DNA from 4 places in the Comamonas sp. Tr-654 genome. Region 2 is predicted to be linked to each of the others. Evidence: predicted binding sites of a transcription regulator. Region 2 holds the regulator's gene; each other region holds the start of a gene.
The links. Region 2 encodes sigma-54, which starts transcription at its own class of promoters, with help from an activator protein. Its sites were predicted from a motif close to TGGCANGNAANCTGCTTT; they were not measured.
Positions count from the first base shown of each region.

Region 1: the regulator sigma-54 is predicted to act here: its motif matches at 2,207-2,224, upstream of F3J24_RS14675 (pilin).
Region 3: the regulator sigma-54 is predicted to act here: its motif matches at 1,843-1,860, upstream of hmpA (NO-inducible flavohemoprotein).
Region 4: the regulator sigma-54 is predicted to act here: its motif matches at 1,683-1,700, upstream of F3J24_RS12645 (ammonium transporter).

Region 1 covers NZ_VWWQ01000004.1:304,264-308,517, forward strand. The annotation lists gene F3J24_RS14660 (MFS transporter) at 1-216, shown strand, start outside; gene ssb (single-stranded DNA-binding protein) at 489-1,037, shown strand; gene F3J24_RS14670 (FHA domain-containing protein) at 1,351-2,070, shown strand; gene F3J24_RS14675 (pilin) at 2,259-2,765, shown strand; gene F3J24_RS14680 (PglL family O-oligosaccharyltransferase) at 3,090-4,254, shown strand, end outside.
Region 2 covers NZ_VWWQ01000002.1:16,485-20,738, reverse strand. The annotation lists gene F3J24_RS24910 (hypothetical protein) at 1-631, shown strand, start outside; gene F3J24_RS05725 (RNA polymerase factor sigma-54) at 714-2,315, opposite strand; gene lptB (LPS export ABC transporter ATP-binding protein) at 2,461-3,243, opposite strand; gene lptA (lipopolysaccharide transport periplasmic protein LptA) at 3,240-3,896, opposite strand; gene F3J24_RS05710 (thiol:disulfide interchange protein DsbA/DsbL) at 4,027-4,254, opposite strand, start outside.
Region 3 covers NZ_VWWQ01000002.1:166,353-170,606, reverse strand. The annotation lists gene F3J24_RS06490 (DUF445 domain-containing protein) at 1-7, opposite strand, end outside; gene F3J24_RS06485 (DUF3297 family protein) at 160-405, shown strand; gene hmpA (NO-inducible flavohemoprotein) at 616-1,794, opposite strand; gene norR (nitric oxide reductase transcriptional regulator NorR) at 1,954-3,540, shown strand; gene F3J24_RS06470 (FKBP-type peptidyl-prolyl cis-trans isomerase) at 3,541-3,951, opposite strand; gene F3J24_RS06465 (aminotransferase class V-fold PLP-dependent enzyme) at 4,040-4,254, opposite strand, start outside.
Region 4 covers NZ_VWWQ01000003.1:636,975-641,228, forward strand. The annotation lists gene F3J24_RS12635 (SDR family NAD(P)-dependent oxidoreductase) at 1-257, opposite strand, end outside; gene gspF (type II secretion system inner membrane protein GspF) at 417-1,640, shown strand; gene F3J24_RS12645 (ammonium transporter) at 1,772-2,974, shown strand; gene F3J24_RS12650 (5'-nucleotidase) at 3,036-3,953, shown strand; gene F3J24_RS12655 (EF-hand domain-containing protein) at 4,025-4,254, shown strand, end outside.

The sequences.
Region 1 (4,254 bases), on a different contig from region 2:
CCAAGCCTGGTCTCGCGCATGGCACCGGCGCCGCTGCGCGGTGCGGCCTTGGGTGCCTACAACACCTTGCAGTCGCTGGGACTGTTTGCCGGCGGTGCTGTCGGTGGTGCTGTCGCCAAATTTGCGGGTGTGCCGGGCCTGTTCATCATGACGGGGGTGCTGGTTGCCCTGTGGCTGGCCGTGACCTGGCCGCTGCGCCCGGTGGGCCGTCACTGACTTACAGCAACACCCCCTGAGGCGCTGTGCGCCTAGGCGGCCCCGCCTTCCCCCTCTCTGCTACGCGGAGGGGGACGCAGCCCTCGCAGCGGGGCTGCCCTTGCTCGGCTGCTCGCGTGCAGTGGCCCCTTTCCTGCTGGGGCACCATGTATCGCCGAGATGGGATATCGGGAAATCCCGTGCTCTCCATGGCTGGCTTGGGGCAGAATACGAGGCTCATTGGTTCGGGACCTCTCACAATTGCCCGGGCCACTTTTTGAAAAGGTATCTCTATGGCATCCGTCAACAAAGTCATCATCGTCGGCAATCTGGGTCGTGACCCCGAAATGCGCACCTTCCCCAGCGGCGATCAGGTGGCCAATGTGACCATCGCCACCACGGACCGCTGGCGCGACAAGAACTCCGGTGAAAACCGCGAAGCCACCGAATGGCACCGCGTGGTCTTCAACGGCAAGCTGGCCGAAATCGTGGGGCAGTATCTGCGCAAGGGTAGCCAGGTCTATGTGGAAGGCAGTCTGCGCACCCGCAAGTGGACCGACCAGGCCTCCGGCCAGGAGCGCTACGCCACCGAAATCCGCGCCGACACCATGCAGATGCTGGGAAGCCGCCAGGGCGGTGGTCAGCAGCAAGGCGGCTACGGCGGCGACGATGGTTATGGTGAAAGCAGCTATCAGGCGCCCAGCCGTCCGGCTTCCGCGCCCATGCAGCAGCGCCCCGCACCGGCACCGATGCAACAGCGTTCTGCTCCCGCACCCATGGCTCCTCCTCCCCAGCGTGCTGCGTCGGGGTTTGACGACATGGACGACGATATCCCGTTCTAATTCAGGGACAGGCGGCTGGTGTCGCTTTCCAAGAATCTGCAAAAGCCCGCGCTCCCATCAGCGCGGGCTTTTCTCATGCGGTGAACGGAGACGATGCAGGAGCAATTCCATAGATGTTGCAGGCGGATGGCAGCAGCGTTGAAAATTTCAATCGGATCGCTGGCTTCATCGAATTAGTGAAATAAGATGCTGCATCCAGGCGCGTTTCATCTAGTTACGATTAGGGGTCGAGCGCTGAATCACACACTCAAGTGTGAGGGATCTCTGCCAGTGCAGCCAAGCGGGACTTGGCGTTTCCTCAGGAGCTTCGAGCATGCCGACTTTGGTCATCTCAATCGACGGCGCAGTTATCAAGGAAGTGCAGCTCACCAAGGAGCGCACGACCGTGGGTCGTCGTCCTTATAACGACATCGTGATCGAGAATCTGGCGGTCAGCGGCGAGCATGCCGTGCTCACCATCACTGGCGGCAAGGTCAGCATCGAGGACTTGCGCAGCACCAACGGCACCTATGTCAATGGCCGTGCCATCCAGAAGCAGTATCTGCTCAACGGCGACCTGCTGGACATCGGGCGTTACAAAATCCGCTTTCTCGACACCGTGATCCCCGATACCAATATTGCGTCTGCCCAGAGCGGCAAAAAGGCGGCGCTGGCGCACATTTCCGAAGAAGCAGACAGCGGCCATGCCAAACTGGCCAGCCCTTCCGGGTTTGGCGAAATCTCAAGCTTTAGTTCCACCATTCAGGGCTCGCTTGCCGCACTGCCGGAGCGTCACGCCGTGATTCGCATGCTCACCGGCAGCTTGGCAGGCAAGGAAATAGCGCTTTTCAAAGTCGTCACCACCCTGGGTAAGCCTGGAGTAGCCATTGCTTCCATCACTCAGAAGCCTCATGGCTTTGTGCTTACCCAACTGGAAGGTGCCAGTGAAGATCTGAAGCTCAATGGTCAGGTAGTCGGACCTCTTTCCGTGCCCCTGCTCAATGGCGATACGGTGGACCTGGCGGGAAGCACCATGCGCTTTGTCGTGGAGTGACAGGCCGACTTGATAGGTGTTAAGCGCCTGACAAATTTGTCATTGTTTTCGACTGTGCCGCCAAAATTGTTACTCAAGCTCGCGTGAATGTTGCCAAACGTGTCGTTTTGAATGAGGTCTGCGTTTGCCAAATTGTTGGCATGCAGCTTGCTTCTTAGGTTGGGTCTCATCCAACTAGGGAGTTTGAAATGAAGCGTTCCATTCAAAAGGGTTTCACCCTGATCGAACTGATGATCGTTGTGGCGATCATCGGTATTCTGGCTGCCGTGGCTCTGCCTGCTTACAAGGACTACACAGTAAAGGCTCGCATGGCCGAAGTGGTGCTGGCTGCCTCTCAGTGCCGTACCTCGATTAGCGAGCAGGTGCAATCGATGAATACAACTTCTACAGGTTCAGCCAATGGATGGGGCTGTGAGGCCAACCCTACTGGTGCAGGTTCCAATCCTTCTAAGATGGTGAAATCTGTGGCGACAACTGCCAATGGAGTTATTACTGTCACTCCTGATACGTCTGCACTGGGTGTTTCGCTCGGCTCCAGCGATACGGTCAAGCTGGAACCATTCATGGATACAGCTAACACAACGGCACTGAAGGTTGATGCAGCTTCGAATCACCAAGGCTCGCAAATTGTGAGCTGGAAGTGCAGTGGCGGTTCCACGACTATTAGCAAATACCTGCCCGGATCCTGCAAGTAATATCTATTCAGTCAGAGAAGCCTCCGCCAGGGGGCTTTTTTTATGTCTTACTTCAAGAAATATAGTCAATTAACTGCTGGTGTTTTTTTAGTGCTGATGTGGGTAATTCCGGACCACATATCACCCTGGAACACTTTTTTGCAGGAAGCATTTGCTTGCGCTGGATTTTTCTTGCTATGGGGGGGATGTGGCTTCACACTTATACCGATACGTATCTATATTTGCTTGTCTCTGTTAGCCGTTATCTCTATAGTTCAGTATTTCCTTGGATTGATTGGTCTCGGAGATCTTGTATTTTTGATATTATTGTCAGCATACTGCTGCATGTCTTCTTCTCTCGGAGTTTTATCTTTAATAGGGCAGAGAGACTGTGTGAATTATGAAAATATTTCAAAGATAGATATCGTATTCTTGACGATTCTCCTCGGCGCTTTGATAAACAGTGTTGTGGGCCTTGCTCAATGGCAAGGCGTAGAGCAAGGGATGTTTATGTACCCCAGCAAGGGCCGAGTTTATGGCAATATTGCACAGCCTAATCAGTTGGCTACATTATTGCTAATGGCACTTGTATCATTACTTTATTTCGATATAAACAAGAAGATACGGGGTTTATGGTTGTATAGTGCTTCTGTAATTCTTGTTTTTACATTAGTCGCAACCCAGTCTAGAACCGGGGCATTATCAATTACGATTATGGCGGCTGTGGTATTTTTTATTAAGAATTTCAGGAAGTCCCTACATTGGGTATCAATCTCCTTGTTGCTCTATTGGGTAATTTTCATTAAATGGGCGGATATATCCAATTTATTGGGTGGAAGTGCTGCGCGGGAATTTTCAGGATTAAGTACAACGCGTTATAAGTTATGGGAGCAGATGTATGCGGCGATATTTGAAAAACCATTTATTGGTTGGGGGTGGTTGAATCTAGGGGCGGCTCAGCAAAACTTTACCGTGAGAATTGGCGGTGCAGAGAACATGGATCATGCCCACAATTTATTTTTGGATCTGATGATATGGTTTGGAGTTCCTGTTGGTGGAGTAATTGCAATAGCGCTGATATTTTGGATGGTAAGATCCTTGCACGGTAATTTAATTGTTAAAGGCAATGATAAATCTGCAATTACTTCTCAATGTGCAATTTTATTGATTTTACCAATTGCATTACATAGTATGCTAGAGTATCCATTTGCATATATGTATTTTATGCTGCCGTGTGTATTTTTTATGGGGGTAGTCGAAGGAGATACAAAATTTTTGAAATTTATTTCACCAAACTTAAAAAAATTAATTTGGATATTTATCTTTCTCTCATTAGTGCTGTCTGTTGTTGTTGGTAGGGACTATTTACAAATAGAAAATGATTTTAGGGCTTCCTTGTTGGAGGAGCAATTCCATACAAAAGAAGATGAATTGCACAATTACGGCTCTTTGCCTTTAATTCTGAGCCAGTACCAGGGGCTTGTGAAAGTATTAAGAACTACTCCGTCCT
Region 2 (4,254 bases):
CAAGGATCTGGTCATCAATGGTCTGCGCGCCGTAGGCACCGTGGCCGACATCACGGACAGCATTCCCGCCTATCAGCAGCGTCCTGCCGGTATCAATGGTGGAAAAGACCTGCTCGGCCACGGTCTGCTCGAGATTTACATCAACCCCGGCCTGGAGATCTCCAACCGCGTGAAGAGCCACATCACGACTGCACTGTCCACACTCGTGGCCCCGCCGGCGCGAGCGACATCCGGCTTTTTCACCACCACGCTGACCTGGGACGGCAGCGGTGACGTCGATCTGCACACCTATGAGCCCGGAGGCTCGCATGTCTACTACCGCTACATGCGCGGCGCCAGCGGCTATCTCGATGTGGACAACACCGTCGCCTACGGACCTGAGCACTACTATGCATCCTGCGATTCAGCAAGACTGCAGGAAGGCACCTATCGGGTCGCCATCGCCAACTACGCCAGAGCCGCCGGCAGAGTCGCCACGGTACAGGTTGCATCCTGGGATGACGGCGTGCTGGGCACCAAGTCTGTCACCCTGGGCGCGGCCACAGGCGACAACCCGGTCTATGCCATGTTCAATGTCGTGGTGAGCAAGAACGCCCAGAACGGCAAGTACTCCGCAACGCTGGCCCCATAAGCGACGACGCTCATCCAGCCCAAGGCAAGCGGTCTTCATCAGGCCGCTTGCCTTTTTTCGCTCCGAGCCGCGCGGCGATTCGCTACAGCGCCTTGCGCAGCGTGGTCGTCGGTATCTTGAGCTGCTCGCGGTATTTGGCGACAGTACGGCGCGCACACTCAATGCCCTGCTCCTTGAGCATGTCGGCCAGCTTGGCGTCCGACAGCGGCTTTCTCGCATCTTCGGCATCGACAAACTGCTTGATCAGCGCACGCACGGCCGTGCTGGAGGCACTGCCACCGGTTTCCGTGCCCAGGCCCGAACCGAAGAAATACTTGAGCTCGAAAGTACCCTGGGGCGTGGCCATGTACTTGGCCGTGGTCACGCGGCTGATAGTGGACTCGTGCAGGCCCAGCGTGTCTGCGATATCGCGCAGCACCAGCGGGCGCATGGCCAGCTCGCCATGCACAAAGAAGTTCTTCTGCCGCTCCACGATGGCTTCGGAAACACGCAAGATGGTGTCGAAGCGCTGCTGGATGTTCTTGATGAACCAGCGCGCCTCCTGCAGCTGCTGCTGCAGCGCCGCATGACCGTCGCTGTTCTTGTGGCGACGCAGCACGCCGGCATAGATGTCGTGCACGCGTAGACGCGGCATGACCTCGGGGTTGAGCTGCACGGAAAAGTCCGACCGGCCCGAGCCGGCCCGCACCGGACGCACGATGACATCGGGCACCACGATATGGCGCTCCACGTCGACAAAGCGCCGACCCGGACGCGGCTCCAGCCTGGCGATCAGGGCCATGGCCTCGCGCAGCTGTTCCTCGCGCGCGCCGCACAGGCTGGTGAGCTTGCGCAGATCGCGCCGCGCCAGCAAGTCCATGGGCTGGGAACAGATGGCCTGTGCCAGCAGCAGCCGGCTCATATGCGCCTCGGTCGTACCCTCGTCCTCGGCCGTGCGGATCAGATCGCGCAGCTGCAGTTGCAGGCACTCGGCCAGATCACGCGCGCCCACGCCCACCGGCTCCAGGCTTTGCAGCAGCTTCAGCGCAATGGCAAAGTGCTGCTCCAGCTCCTCGCGCTCCTCCAGATCGTCGCCGGCCAGGCTCTGCGCCAGCTCCTGCAGGGAATCCTCGAGATAACCGTCGTCGCTGAGCGACTCGATGAGAAAGCGCAGCGCCGCCGTGTCTGCCGCACCCAGATGCAGGCTTAAGGCCTGGCGATGGAGAAAGTCGGTCAGGCTCTGGTGCTCGCGCGCCAGATCGATGGCATCGGTTTCATCATCGCCATCGCGGTTGCGCGTGGAGCTGCTGGCCGAGGGCGTCTCCCACTCGCTGCTGGATTCGCCGCCCCACTCCCCGTCCTGGCCGTCCATGCCGTCGGCCTCCCAGTTCAGCGTTTCTGGAGTTTCAGGGCTCGGTGTTTCCGCTACGGTTTCAGTAGCTAATTGCGCTTGCGATGCTTCTTTTTCAGCATGAATACCATCTGAAGTGCTGTATTCATTGGCGCTAGCAGCTACATCTACAGGAGCATCTCCCGCAGTTTCGGCCTCATCGCCCGCACGCTCCAGAAAGGGGTTGTCGACCAGCATCTGCTCGACTTCCTGCGCCAGCTCCAGAGTGGAGAGTTGCAGCAGCTGGATGGATTGCTGCAGCTGCGGCGTCAGCGATAAATGCTGCGAAACGCGTAGCGAGAGACCTGGCTTCATCGAGGCGCGGCTCCCAGACAATCATTGCAAACGCGCACAGTGCAGTGGGTTTGCCGCAGGGCTGCCCCAAGGCAGACCGCGGCGCAGCCGGTCAGGGCCCCTTCTGCAGGCGGCGACCACACAAAGTGAGGGAGCGTGGGGGTCATCACATTCTGAAATGTTCGCCCAGATAGACGCGGCGCACATCGGCGTTCTCCACGATCTCCTCGGGCGTGCCTTCGGCCAGCACATGGCCGTCGCTGATGATGAAGGCGTGGTCGCAGATGCCCAGCGTCTCGCGCACGTTATGGTCGGTAATCAGCACACCGATGCCGCGCTCCTTGAGAAAGCCGATGATGCGCTGGATCTCGATCACCGCAATCGGATCGATACCGGCAAACGGCTCGTCAAGCAGGATGAAGCGCGGCTGCGTGGCCAGGGCACGCGCGATTTCCACGCGCCGACGTTCACCGCCGGACAGCGCCAGCGCCGGCGACTGGCGCAGATGCTCGACGCGCAGCTCCTGCAGCAAGCCCGTGAGGCGCTTTTCGATCTCGCCCTGCGTCAGCGCCTTGCCTTGCTCGTCCTTTTGCAGCTCCAGCACGGCGCGCACATTGTCTTCCACGCTGAGCTTGCGGAAGATGGAGGCTTCCTGGGGCAGATAGGACAGGCCCAGGCGCGAGCGCTGGTGAATCGGCATGCCGCCCACCGGCTGGCCGTCGATGAAGATCTCGCCGCCGTCGCTACGCACCAGGCCCACGATCATGTAGAACGATGTGGTCTTGCCCGCACCGTTGGGGCCGAGCAGACCGACCACCTCGCCTTTTTGCACGGACAGCGACACATCCTTGACCACCTTGCGGCTGCCATAGGACTTGGCCAGATGCTTGGCCTCCAGGCGGCTGTCGGACTCGCCGCTGCGGCTGCTGGAGAAGGTCGGCTCACTCATTTCTTCTCGTCGGCTTTCTCGCCGCCCAGCGTCATGCTCGGGCGCAATTGGGTGGCAGGAGTGGCGGGCTTGGGCTGTGCGCCCGGCGTACCGTCCTTGGGCGCCATGATGGCGCGCACGCGACCGCCCTGGCCCACGGAGGAGCTAGGCAGGCCGCCGCTGGTCTTCTGGCCATCGACGGTATAGACGTCGGTGATGTTGTTGTAGACGATGATGGAGCCCGTGACCTGGTCGCTGAGCTGGCCGCCACGGTAGCGGCGCATCTCGCCACGGCGGATGAACTTGACGATATCGGCCTTGCCGTCGTATTCGATGACTTCGCCTTCGCCTTCGATGAACTCTTCGGGCTGACCGGCCACGGTGTCGCGCTTCTGGCGGAAGAAGGCGCGCTTGCCGGGCTCGGCCTTGATCACCCCGTACTGATAGCCCTCGGCATCCTGACGCACATCAAGCTGGGCGCCGCGCAGCACGATGGAACCCTTGGTCATCACCACATTGCCGGTGAAGACGCTGGTCTGCTGCAGCTCGTCGTGACGCAGCGCATCCGCCTCGATATTCATGGGCTTGGCGCTGTCGGCCTTTTCGGCATGGGCAATGCCGGTCGCTGCTGCCAGGGCGCAGGCCAGCGCGAGAGGTAGGAGTGTTTTTTTCATGGAAGGCACGTTTCTTGCATCCATTGTAGTCATTCCCTTTTTGCAACTTGCGTAAAAACCACCCACAAAAAAGCCCGCGCTACGGCGGGCTTGCGGGGCATCAAACGTCGTTGGCGTCTGAAACCTGGCGTCAGGCCTTGCGGCTGGAGGCGATCAGTGCATTGACCACGCGCAGCACATTGTCCATATTGCCAGCCTTGGTGCCGTCCGTGTAATAGCGGCCGGCCACACCCATGGCGGGCACGCCTTCCACGTCATACTCGTTTTGCAGCTGGGTGGCCTTGCGCACCTGGTTGGCCACGGTGAAGGAGTTGTAGACTTCCTTGAACTTGGCCAGATCCACGCCCTGCTTGCCGAT
Region 3 (4,254 bases), 150 kb from region 2:
TGAGCATGGCGCAAGCATAGGCGAGTCGGGCCGGCTCGCCTATGCCTGCGGCCCCGATGGCCGCGCATGGCTTGCGCTGCGCCATTGCAGCAACAGACGGCAGGCTTTTGCAATTGCACCGAAAATAGCGCTCCTGTATTCCCTGACTCTCGAGAAATCATGACCGAAGCCACCCGCCCCGAACTGCCCGACCATCTGTCCGTTGACCCTCGCAGCCCCCACCATGTGGCCGCCGTGTTCGAGCACGATATCGGCATCCGCTTCAACGGCAAGGATCGCTTTGACGTCGAGGAATACTGCGTCAGCGAAGGCTGGGTCAAGGTTCCCGCCGGCAAGACCCTGGACCGCAAGGGCAAGCCCCTGCTGATCAAGCTCAAGGGCACGGTCGAAGCGTATTACCGTTGAACCCCTGAGGCGCTTTGCGCGCCTGGGCGGCCCCGCCCTCCACGGCCTCGCTGCGGGGTGGCAGGGCACTGACCTGCCGACTTCGACTCGGGCCGCGCTCCAATAAAAAGAGCTGTTTGCGATTTATTTACAAGGATTTCAAATGCTTTCAGCACTGAAACCTATTAATAACATGCGCTAACAGCTCTTTTTTAATGAGCATTCACTCAATCAAGCCAGGGCTTCGGCCGGGCCGAAGAACTCGTAGTGCACCTGGGCGTCGGGCACGCCCAGCTCACGCAGCGACTGCTTGACGCTGCGCATGAAGCCGCGCGGCCCCAGGAAGTAGACATCGGCATCGCGCGACGCGGGCAGCCACTGGGCCAGTTGGTCGGTGCTCAGCAGGCCCTGGGCATCGACCTCGTCGCCGGCATCCGCCTGGTCGTAGCAATAGCGGCGCGTGAGCTGCTCATGGCTGCGGGCCAGTGCATCAATCTTCTCGCGAAAGGCATGCACGCCGCGATCGCGCGCGCAGTGGATAAAGGTGATCTCTCGGCCCGTCGGCAGTGCCGCCTGCAGCATTGGCAGCGTGGGCGTGATGCCCACACCGCCGCTGATCAGCACCAGGGGCTTGGCATTGGCCTGCAGCGTGAAATGACCGGCGGGCGGGAACAGCTCCAGCGTATCGCCCACTTGCAGTTGGTCGTGCAGATGGCTGGAGACCTTGCCGCCGGCCTCGCGCTTGACGCTGATGCGATAGCTCTTGCCGTTGGCAGGTGCCGACAGCGAATAGTTGCGGCGCTGCTCCAGGCCGTCGACCACCACGCGCAGGCCGATGTACTGACCGGGCTGATGGGCAATCACCGCGCCGCCGTCCGCCGGCTCCAGATAGAACGAGGTGATCTCGGCCGATTCGGCCTGCTTTTGCACCAGTCTGAAGGCGCGCGCACCTCGCCAGCCGCCTTCGGCCGCCGCCGTCTGCTCGTAGGCGCTGCGCTCGGCCGCGATCAGGATATCGGCCAGCTGCTGATAGGCCGCAGCCCAGGCGGCGATCACCTCATCCGTGGCAATCTCGGCACCCAGCACTTCACGAATGGCGCGCAGCAGGCAGGCACCCACGATGGGGTAATGCTCGGCCTGCACCTGCAGCGCCACATGCTTGTTGATGATCTGGGCGGGCAGATTGCCCAGGTTTTCCAGACGGTCGATGTTCTTGGCATACATCAGCACGCTGTGCGCCAGAGCACGCGGCTGGGCACCGCTTTGCTGGTGTGCCTGGTTGAACAGCGGGCGCACCTCTGGGTATTCGCCCAGCATGGTCTGGTAGAAATGCGTGATCAGCGCCTCGCCGCCGGTTTCCAGCAGCGGCACGGTGGCCTTGACGATCTCGCGTTGACGTTCGGTAAGCATGCAAATCTCCTGGTTGCTGCCTTGCCAGCTGCAAGGCTTGCACCAGTCAGTGCAAGCAGCGTGCCAGCCTCAATACCACTGCAAAACAATGGCTTGCAGAAATATGCGTCAATATGACATTGCTCAATTGATGTCTTATTGACACCGAACGCTGTCGTTATGACAACCTCCCATATTCTCAACGCCGTCAGCCCGCTGATCGCCGATCTGGCCCAGGACCTGCCCGAGCGCGAACGCCTGCGCCGTCTGCTGGCCGCGCTGCGCAATCTGCTGCCCGCCGATGCCGTCGCCCTGCTGAAGCTCGAAGGCGAATGGCTGCGCCCCATGGCGATCGACGGCCTGATGCCGGACACGCTGGGCCGACGCTTTCGCCTGGCCGAGCATCCGCGCTTTGCCCAGCTGCTGGCGGCCGGCCAGGCCATGCGCTTCGAGCCCGACAGCCCCCTGCCCGACCCCTATGACGGGCTGGTGGCGCACAAGGGCCAGGCCATCACCGAGCTGCATGTGCATGACTGCATGGGCTGCGTGCTGCAGCTGGGCGGCCTGCCCTGGGGCCTGCTGACGCTGGATGCAATGGAGCCGGGCCGCTTTGCCGACCCTGCGGCGCTGGCCATGCTGCAGGCCTTCAGCAATCTGGCTGCGGCCACCGTGGCCACGGCAGAGCGCGTGCACCAACTGTCGCAGCTCGCGCGCGGCGCCGCCGGCTCGACCAGCCCAAGCGCGCCGCCAGAGCGCGGACTGCAGGGCGCAAGCCCCGTCATGCGCCAGCTGCAGAAAGACATTGCCCTGGTCGCCGCCAGCGATCTTTGCGTGCTCATCACCGGCGAAACCGGTACCGGCAAGGAGCTGGTAGCCCAGGCCGTGCATGCGCAGTCGGGCCGGGCCGACAAGCCCATGATCAGCATCAACTGCGCGGCCCTGCCGGACAACCTGGTCGAGAGCGAGCTGTTCGGTCATGTGCGCGGGGCCTTCACCGGAGCGCTGACCGAGCGCAGCGGCAAGTTCGAGCAGGCGCATCAGGGCACGCTGTTTCTGGACGAGGTCGGAGAACTCTCGCTGCCCGTGCAGGCCAAGCTGCTGCGTGTGCTGCAAAGCGGCCAGCTGCAGCGCCTGGGCTCGGACCGGGAGCATCATGTGGATGTGCGCGTGATCGCCGCCACCAACCGCGACCTGGCTGCGGAAGTCGGCGCCGGGCGCATGCGCGCGGACTTCTATCACCGCCTCAACGTCTATCCGCTCAATGTGCCGCCGCTGCGCGAGCGCGACAGCGACGTGCTGCAGCTGGCGGGCTATTTCCTCGAAGAGAACCGCTCCAGACTCAGGCTGGGCGGCCTGCGCCTGGATGCGGCCGCACAGGCGGCCTTGCTCAATCGCAGCTGGAGCGGCAATGTACGCGAGCTTGAGCACTGCATCAGCCGCGCCGTGCTCAGAGCCCTGAGCCGCCATGACGGCAGCGCCAGCCGCGCCGGTGCCAGGCTGCGCATCGTGACGCTGGGGCCTGCCGATCTCTGGGAGCGGACCGAGGCGCCTGCCGCCGAACAGGCTGCGGCCGCCAACGACCTGGCCACTCCGGCAGCGGCGCCCGAGGCTGGCCTGCGCGCCGCCGTCAGCGCCTATGAGCGCCAGCTGGTCAGCGCCAGCCTGGCCCGCCACCGGGGCAGCTGGGCCTCTGCAGCGCGCGAGCTGCAGCTCGATCGAGCCAATCTGCAGCGCCTGGCCAAGCGGCTGGAGATAGACAGGCCTTGATCAGCGGCCCTGGATGCCCAGCAGCTCCACGTCGAAGTTCAGCGTGGCATTGGGTGGCACGGCCCGGCCCGCGCCGCGTGTGCCATAGGCAATGGCTGGCGGGCAGGTGAACTTGGCCTTGCCGCCGACCTTCATCTTCTGCACGCCCTCGGTCCAGCAGGGGATCACGCCATTGAGCGGGAACTCGATGGGCTGCTTGCGGGCATAGGAGCTGTCGAACTCCTTGCCGGTATCGGGGAAGTAGCCGCGGTAATGCACCTTGACGGTGTCCGTCGCCTTGGGGCTGGGGCCCGTGCCTTCGACCTGGCTTTCATAGACCAGCCCGCTGGCGGTGGTGACCGGCGCAGCATGAACCACTGCGCCAGCACCCATGGCCCATACAAGCCCGATCACGGAGATTACTTTTTTCATATCGGATGCACTGAATGAACAAAACCCGACTTTAGTACGAAGTCGGGTCGAAAAATGTCACGGCAGCAATACTGCCGGCCACCTTGGCTCAGATCCGGGCAATGCCGATATCGTCCAGCGCCTTGGACAGATGCGCTACGGAGCGATCCGAGTCATGCCATTTGTCCAGGCCGAACAGGCCGATGCGGAAGGTCTTGAAGTCCGGGCCTTCATCGCATTGCAGCGGCACGCCCGAGGCGGTCTGCAGGCCGACCTTGAGAAAGGCGCGGCCGCTCTGTATTTCCGCGTCCGTGGTGTAGCTCA
Region 4 (4,254 bases), on a different contig from region 2:
CAGGCCGCATCCAGGCGGCCGAAGTGGCGCATGGTCAAGGCCACCAGCGCCTCGTGATCCGCCGGGCTTCCGGCGTCGGCGCGCAGATACAGGGCCTCGGCACCCAGCTCGCGCACCAGGGCAGCTGTCTCCTGGCCCTGCTCCTCGTTGAGGTCGGCCAGCACCACACGCGCGCCTTCCCTGGCCCATGTCAGTGCCACACAGCGGCCTATGCCGGATGCAGCTCCCGTCACCAATGCAACCTTGTCCTTGAGCATCGAAACCTCCCGTTCTTGAATCGGCAGACCATTGTGCCGAGCTCGACCGCGGCAGTCATGACCTGCATCAAGCCGGGTCCGCTCTCTCAAATGCCGAAGGGCTGACATCATTAGTCGCTACCATCGGCACTAAACCGTCACTGTCAGATCGATTCGCGCATGCCTGCCTTTACCTTTGAAGCCCTGGATGCCCAGGGCCAGACCCGCAAGGGCACCCTGGAAGCCGACAACGCCCGTGCCGCGCGCAGCCAGCTGCGCAGCCAGGCCCTGGTGCCGCTGCAGGTCGAACCCGTCGCCGCAGGCCAGGGCCGGGGGCGGACAGGCGCATCCGGCTGGCTCACGCGCCCGGTCTTCAACTCCACCAGCCTCGCGGTATGGACCCGCCAGCTCTCGGGGCTGGTCAGCTCCGGCCTGCCCATAGAACGCGCACTAGCCGCGCTGGCCGAGGAAGCCGAGGACGAACGCCAGCATCAGCTGGTCGCGGCGCTGAGGGCCGAGGTCAATGCCGGCTCCAGCTTTGCAAAGGCGCTGGAGCAGCATCCACGCGAGTTCTCCGACATCTTCTGCGCCGTGATCGGCGCCGGCGAGTCCAGCGGCAGCCTGGGCCCGGTGCTGGAAAACTTGGCCGACGACCTGGAGGCGCGTCAGGCATTGCAGTCCAAGCTCATCGGCGCCTCGCTGTATCCGGCCATCGTGACGCTGGTGGCCATCGTCATCGTGATCTTCCTGGTCAGCTATGTGGTGCCGCAGGTGGCCGGCGTGTTTGCCGGCACCAAGCGTGCACTGCCGTTTCTCACTGTGGTCATGCTCGGCATCAGCGACTTTGTGCGCAGCTATGGCTGGTTCATGCTGGTCGTGCTGCTGCTGGCTGCCGTGGGTTTTCGGCTGGCGCTCAAAAACGAGGCATTTCGCGAGCGCTTCGATGCCCAGTGGCTGCATCTGCCGCTGATAGGCCGGCTCTCGCGCAGCTATAACGCGGCGCGCTTTGCCGGTACCCTGGCCATGCTGGCCGGAGCGGGCGTGCCCATTCTCAAGGCCTTGCAGGCCGCCGCCGAGACACTGAACAACCGCGCCCTGCGCGCCGATGCCATGGATGCGCTGGTACTGGTGCGTGAAGGCGCGCCGCTGGCCTCCGCCCTGGCGCAGAAAAAGCGCTTTCCGGGTCTGGTCGCCATGTTCGCCCGACTGGGCGAACAGACGGGCCAGTTGCCGCTGATGCTGCAGCGCGCCGCCACCCAGCTGTCCACCGAGGTCCAGCGCCGTGCCATGCACCTGGCCACGATTTTGGAGCCCCTGCTCATCGTCGTCATGGGGCTGGTGGTCATGCTCATCGTGCTGGCCGTGCTCATGCCCATCATCCAGCTCAACCAGTTCGTCAAATAGGCCTGACAGGCCTGTGCCGGTGCGGAAGCACCCACTCTAGCTTGGCGCAATTCTTGCTTTCTTTTAGTGCATTGCGGGTTTTTTCCGCAATTTCGCACCAATAAATAGCAAATTTCAGCTGGAGCGTTTTCATGCAAGCACTAAAACAGGGCGCGGATGCCCTGTTCATTTTGATGGGCGCCGTCATGGTCCTGGCCATGCACGCCGGTTTCGCCTTTCTGGAGCTGGGCACCGTGCGCCGCAAGAACCAGGTCAATGCCCTGGTCAAGATCCTGGTCGACTTCTCGGTCTCCACCGTGGTCTATTTCGCTCTCGGCTATGGCGTGGCCTATGGCACGCACTTTTTCGTGGGTGCCGAGCAGCTGACGGCACTCAACGGCTACGGCCTGGTCAAGTTCTTCTTTTTGCTGACCTTCGCGGCCGCCATTCCCGCCATCATCTCGGGCGGCATTGCCGAGCGCGCCAAGTTCTGGCCCCAGCTGATCGCCACGGCCATGATCGTGGGCCTGATCTACCCCTTCTTCGAGGGCATTGCCTGGAACCAGCATTTCGGCGTCCAGGCCTGGATCAAGGCGCTGACCGGCTCCGAGTTCCATGACTTTGCCGGCAGCGTGGTCGTTCACGCCGTGGGCGGCTGGATCGCCCTTGGAGCCGTGCTGCTGCTGGGCCCGCGCCGCAATCGCTACCGCCAGGGCGGGGCGATTGCCGCCACACCGCCCTCCAGCATTCCCTTCCTGGCGCTGGGCGCCTGGATTCTGATCGTGGGCTGGTTCGGCTTCAATGTGATGAGTGCCCAGAGTCTGGACAAGATCTCGGGTCTGGTCGCCGTGAACTCGCTGATGGCCATGGTGGGCGGCACGCTGGCCGCCCTGGCGGTGGGCAAGAACGACCCGGGTTTTGTGCATAACGGCCCGCTGGCCGGTCTGGTCGCCGTCTGCGCGGGCTCGGATCTGATGCACCCTTTGGGGGCACTGGTCGTGGGGGCTGCCGCCGGCGCCATCTTTGTCTTCATGTTCACGCTGACGCAGAACAAATGGAAGATCGACGACGTGCTGGGCGTGTGGCCGCTGCACGGTCTGTGCGGCGCCTGGGGCGGCATTGCGGCCGGCATCTTCGGCACGCAGGCACTGGGCGGGCTTGGCGGCGTGCATCCGCTGGCCCAGCTCATAGGCACGCTGATGGGCGTGGCCTGGGCCGCGCTGGGCGGCCTGCTGGTCTACGGCCTGCTCAAGAAAACCATGGGCCTGCGCCTGAGCCAGGAGCAGGAGTTTGACGGGGCCGATCTGTCCATCCACCACATCAGTGCCACGCCAGAGCGCGAAGCCAACTGGTGAGGGTGCGGCGGCCTGCGTATGATCGAAGCCTGTCTGCACATTCGCTCAAAGCCGTACCGCCATGGCCATGACCCTGAACGACAAGCTCGTCGTCGCCATCTCCTCGCGAGCCCTGTTCGATTTTGAGGAGGAAAACCGCCTCTTCGAGGACAGCGACCCGGCGAGCTATCTGCGCCTGCAGCGCGAGCGGCTGGACGTGCCTGCCGCACCGGGCGTTGCCTTCTCGCTGGTCAAGAAGCTTCTGGCCTTCAACACCGAAGGACAGCAGCATGTGGAGGTGGTGCTGCTCTCGCGCAACGACCCCGTCAGCGGCATGCGCGTCTTCCGCTCGGCCAAGGCCCACGGCCTGCACTCCATACAGCGCGGCGTTTTCACGCAGGGACGTGACCCTTTCGGCTATCTGCGCCCGCTGGGAGCCCAGCTGTTTCTGTCGGCGAATGCCGATGACGTGACCCAGGCACTGCAGCTGGGCTACCCGGCCGCCCATGTGTTCACCGACTCCATGCGCGCCAGCAGCAGCCATCCGCGTGAAGTGCGCATCGCTTTCGACGGCGATGCCGTGCTGTTTTCCGACGAGGCCGAGCGCATCTTCCAGGCCCAGGGCCTGGAGGCATTCCAGCGGCATGAGCTGGAAAAAGCCGCCCAGCCGCTGCCCGAAGGCCCGTTCAAGCCCCTGCTGGCCGCCTTGCACCGGCTGCAGCAAGCCGATGTGGCCGGCATGCGCGTGCGCACGGCCCTGGTCACTGCGCGCAGCGCCCCGGCCCATGAGCGTGCGCTCAATACGCTGATGGACTGGAAGATCGATGTCGATGAAGCCATGTTCCTCGGCGGACTGGCCAAGGGCGGGTTTCTGCGTGAGTTCGAGCCCGACTTCTTCTTCGACGACCAGACCGGCCATGTGCGCAATGCGGCCGGACATGTTCCCTCGGGCCATGTGCGCAGCGGCATTGCCCATGACAAGGCCGCGCTGCCTACGTAAAGCTTGGCAAAGTCCGGCAAGCGAATGCAAAACTTTGAAAGTGCGGCGGGCCGGAGGTTGAGAATGCCGTCATGGCCCTCATCTGTACTGTTATGTCAAAAGCCAAGAACCACCCCATCGTCGCCCGCAGCAGCTCGGTCATGAAGACCGCCATGGGCGTGCTGCTGACCAGCGCCGTATTGCTGCTGCCCACGGTGCGCGCCGAGGAGACCGCCGGCGACAAGATCGGGGAAAGACAGGGAACCCAGCTCTCCAAGGGAGAGATCAAGGCCCAGCAGCAATTCAAGATGCTGGACTTCAA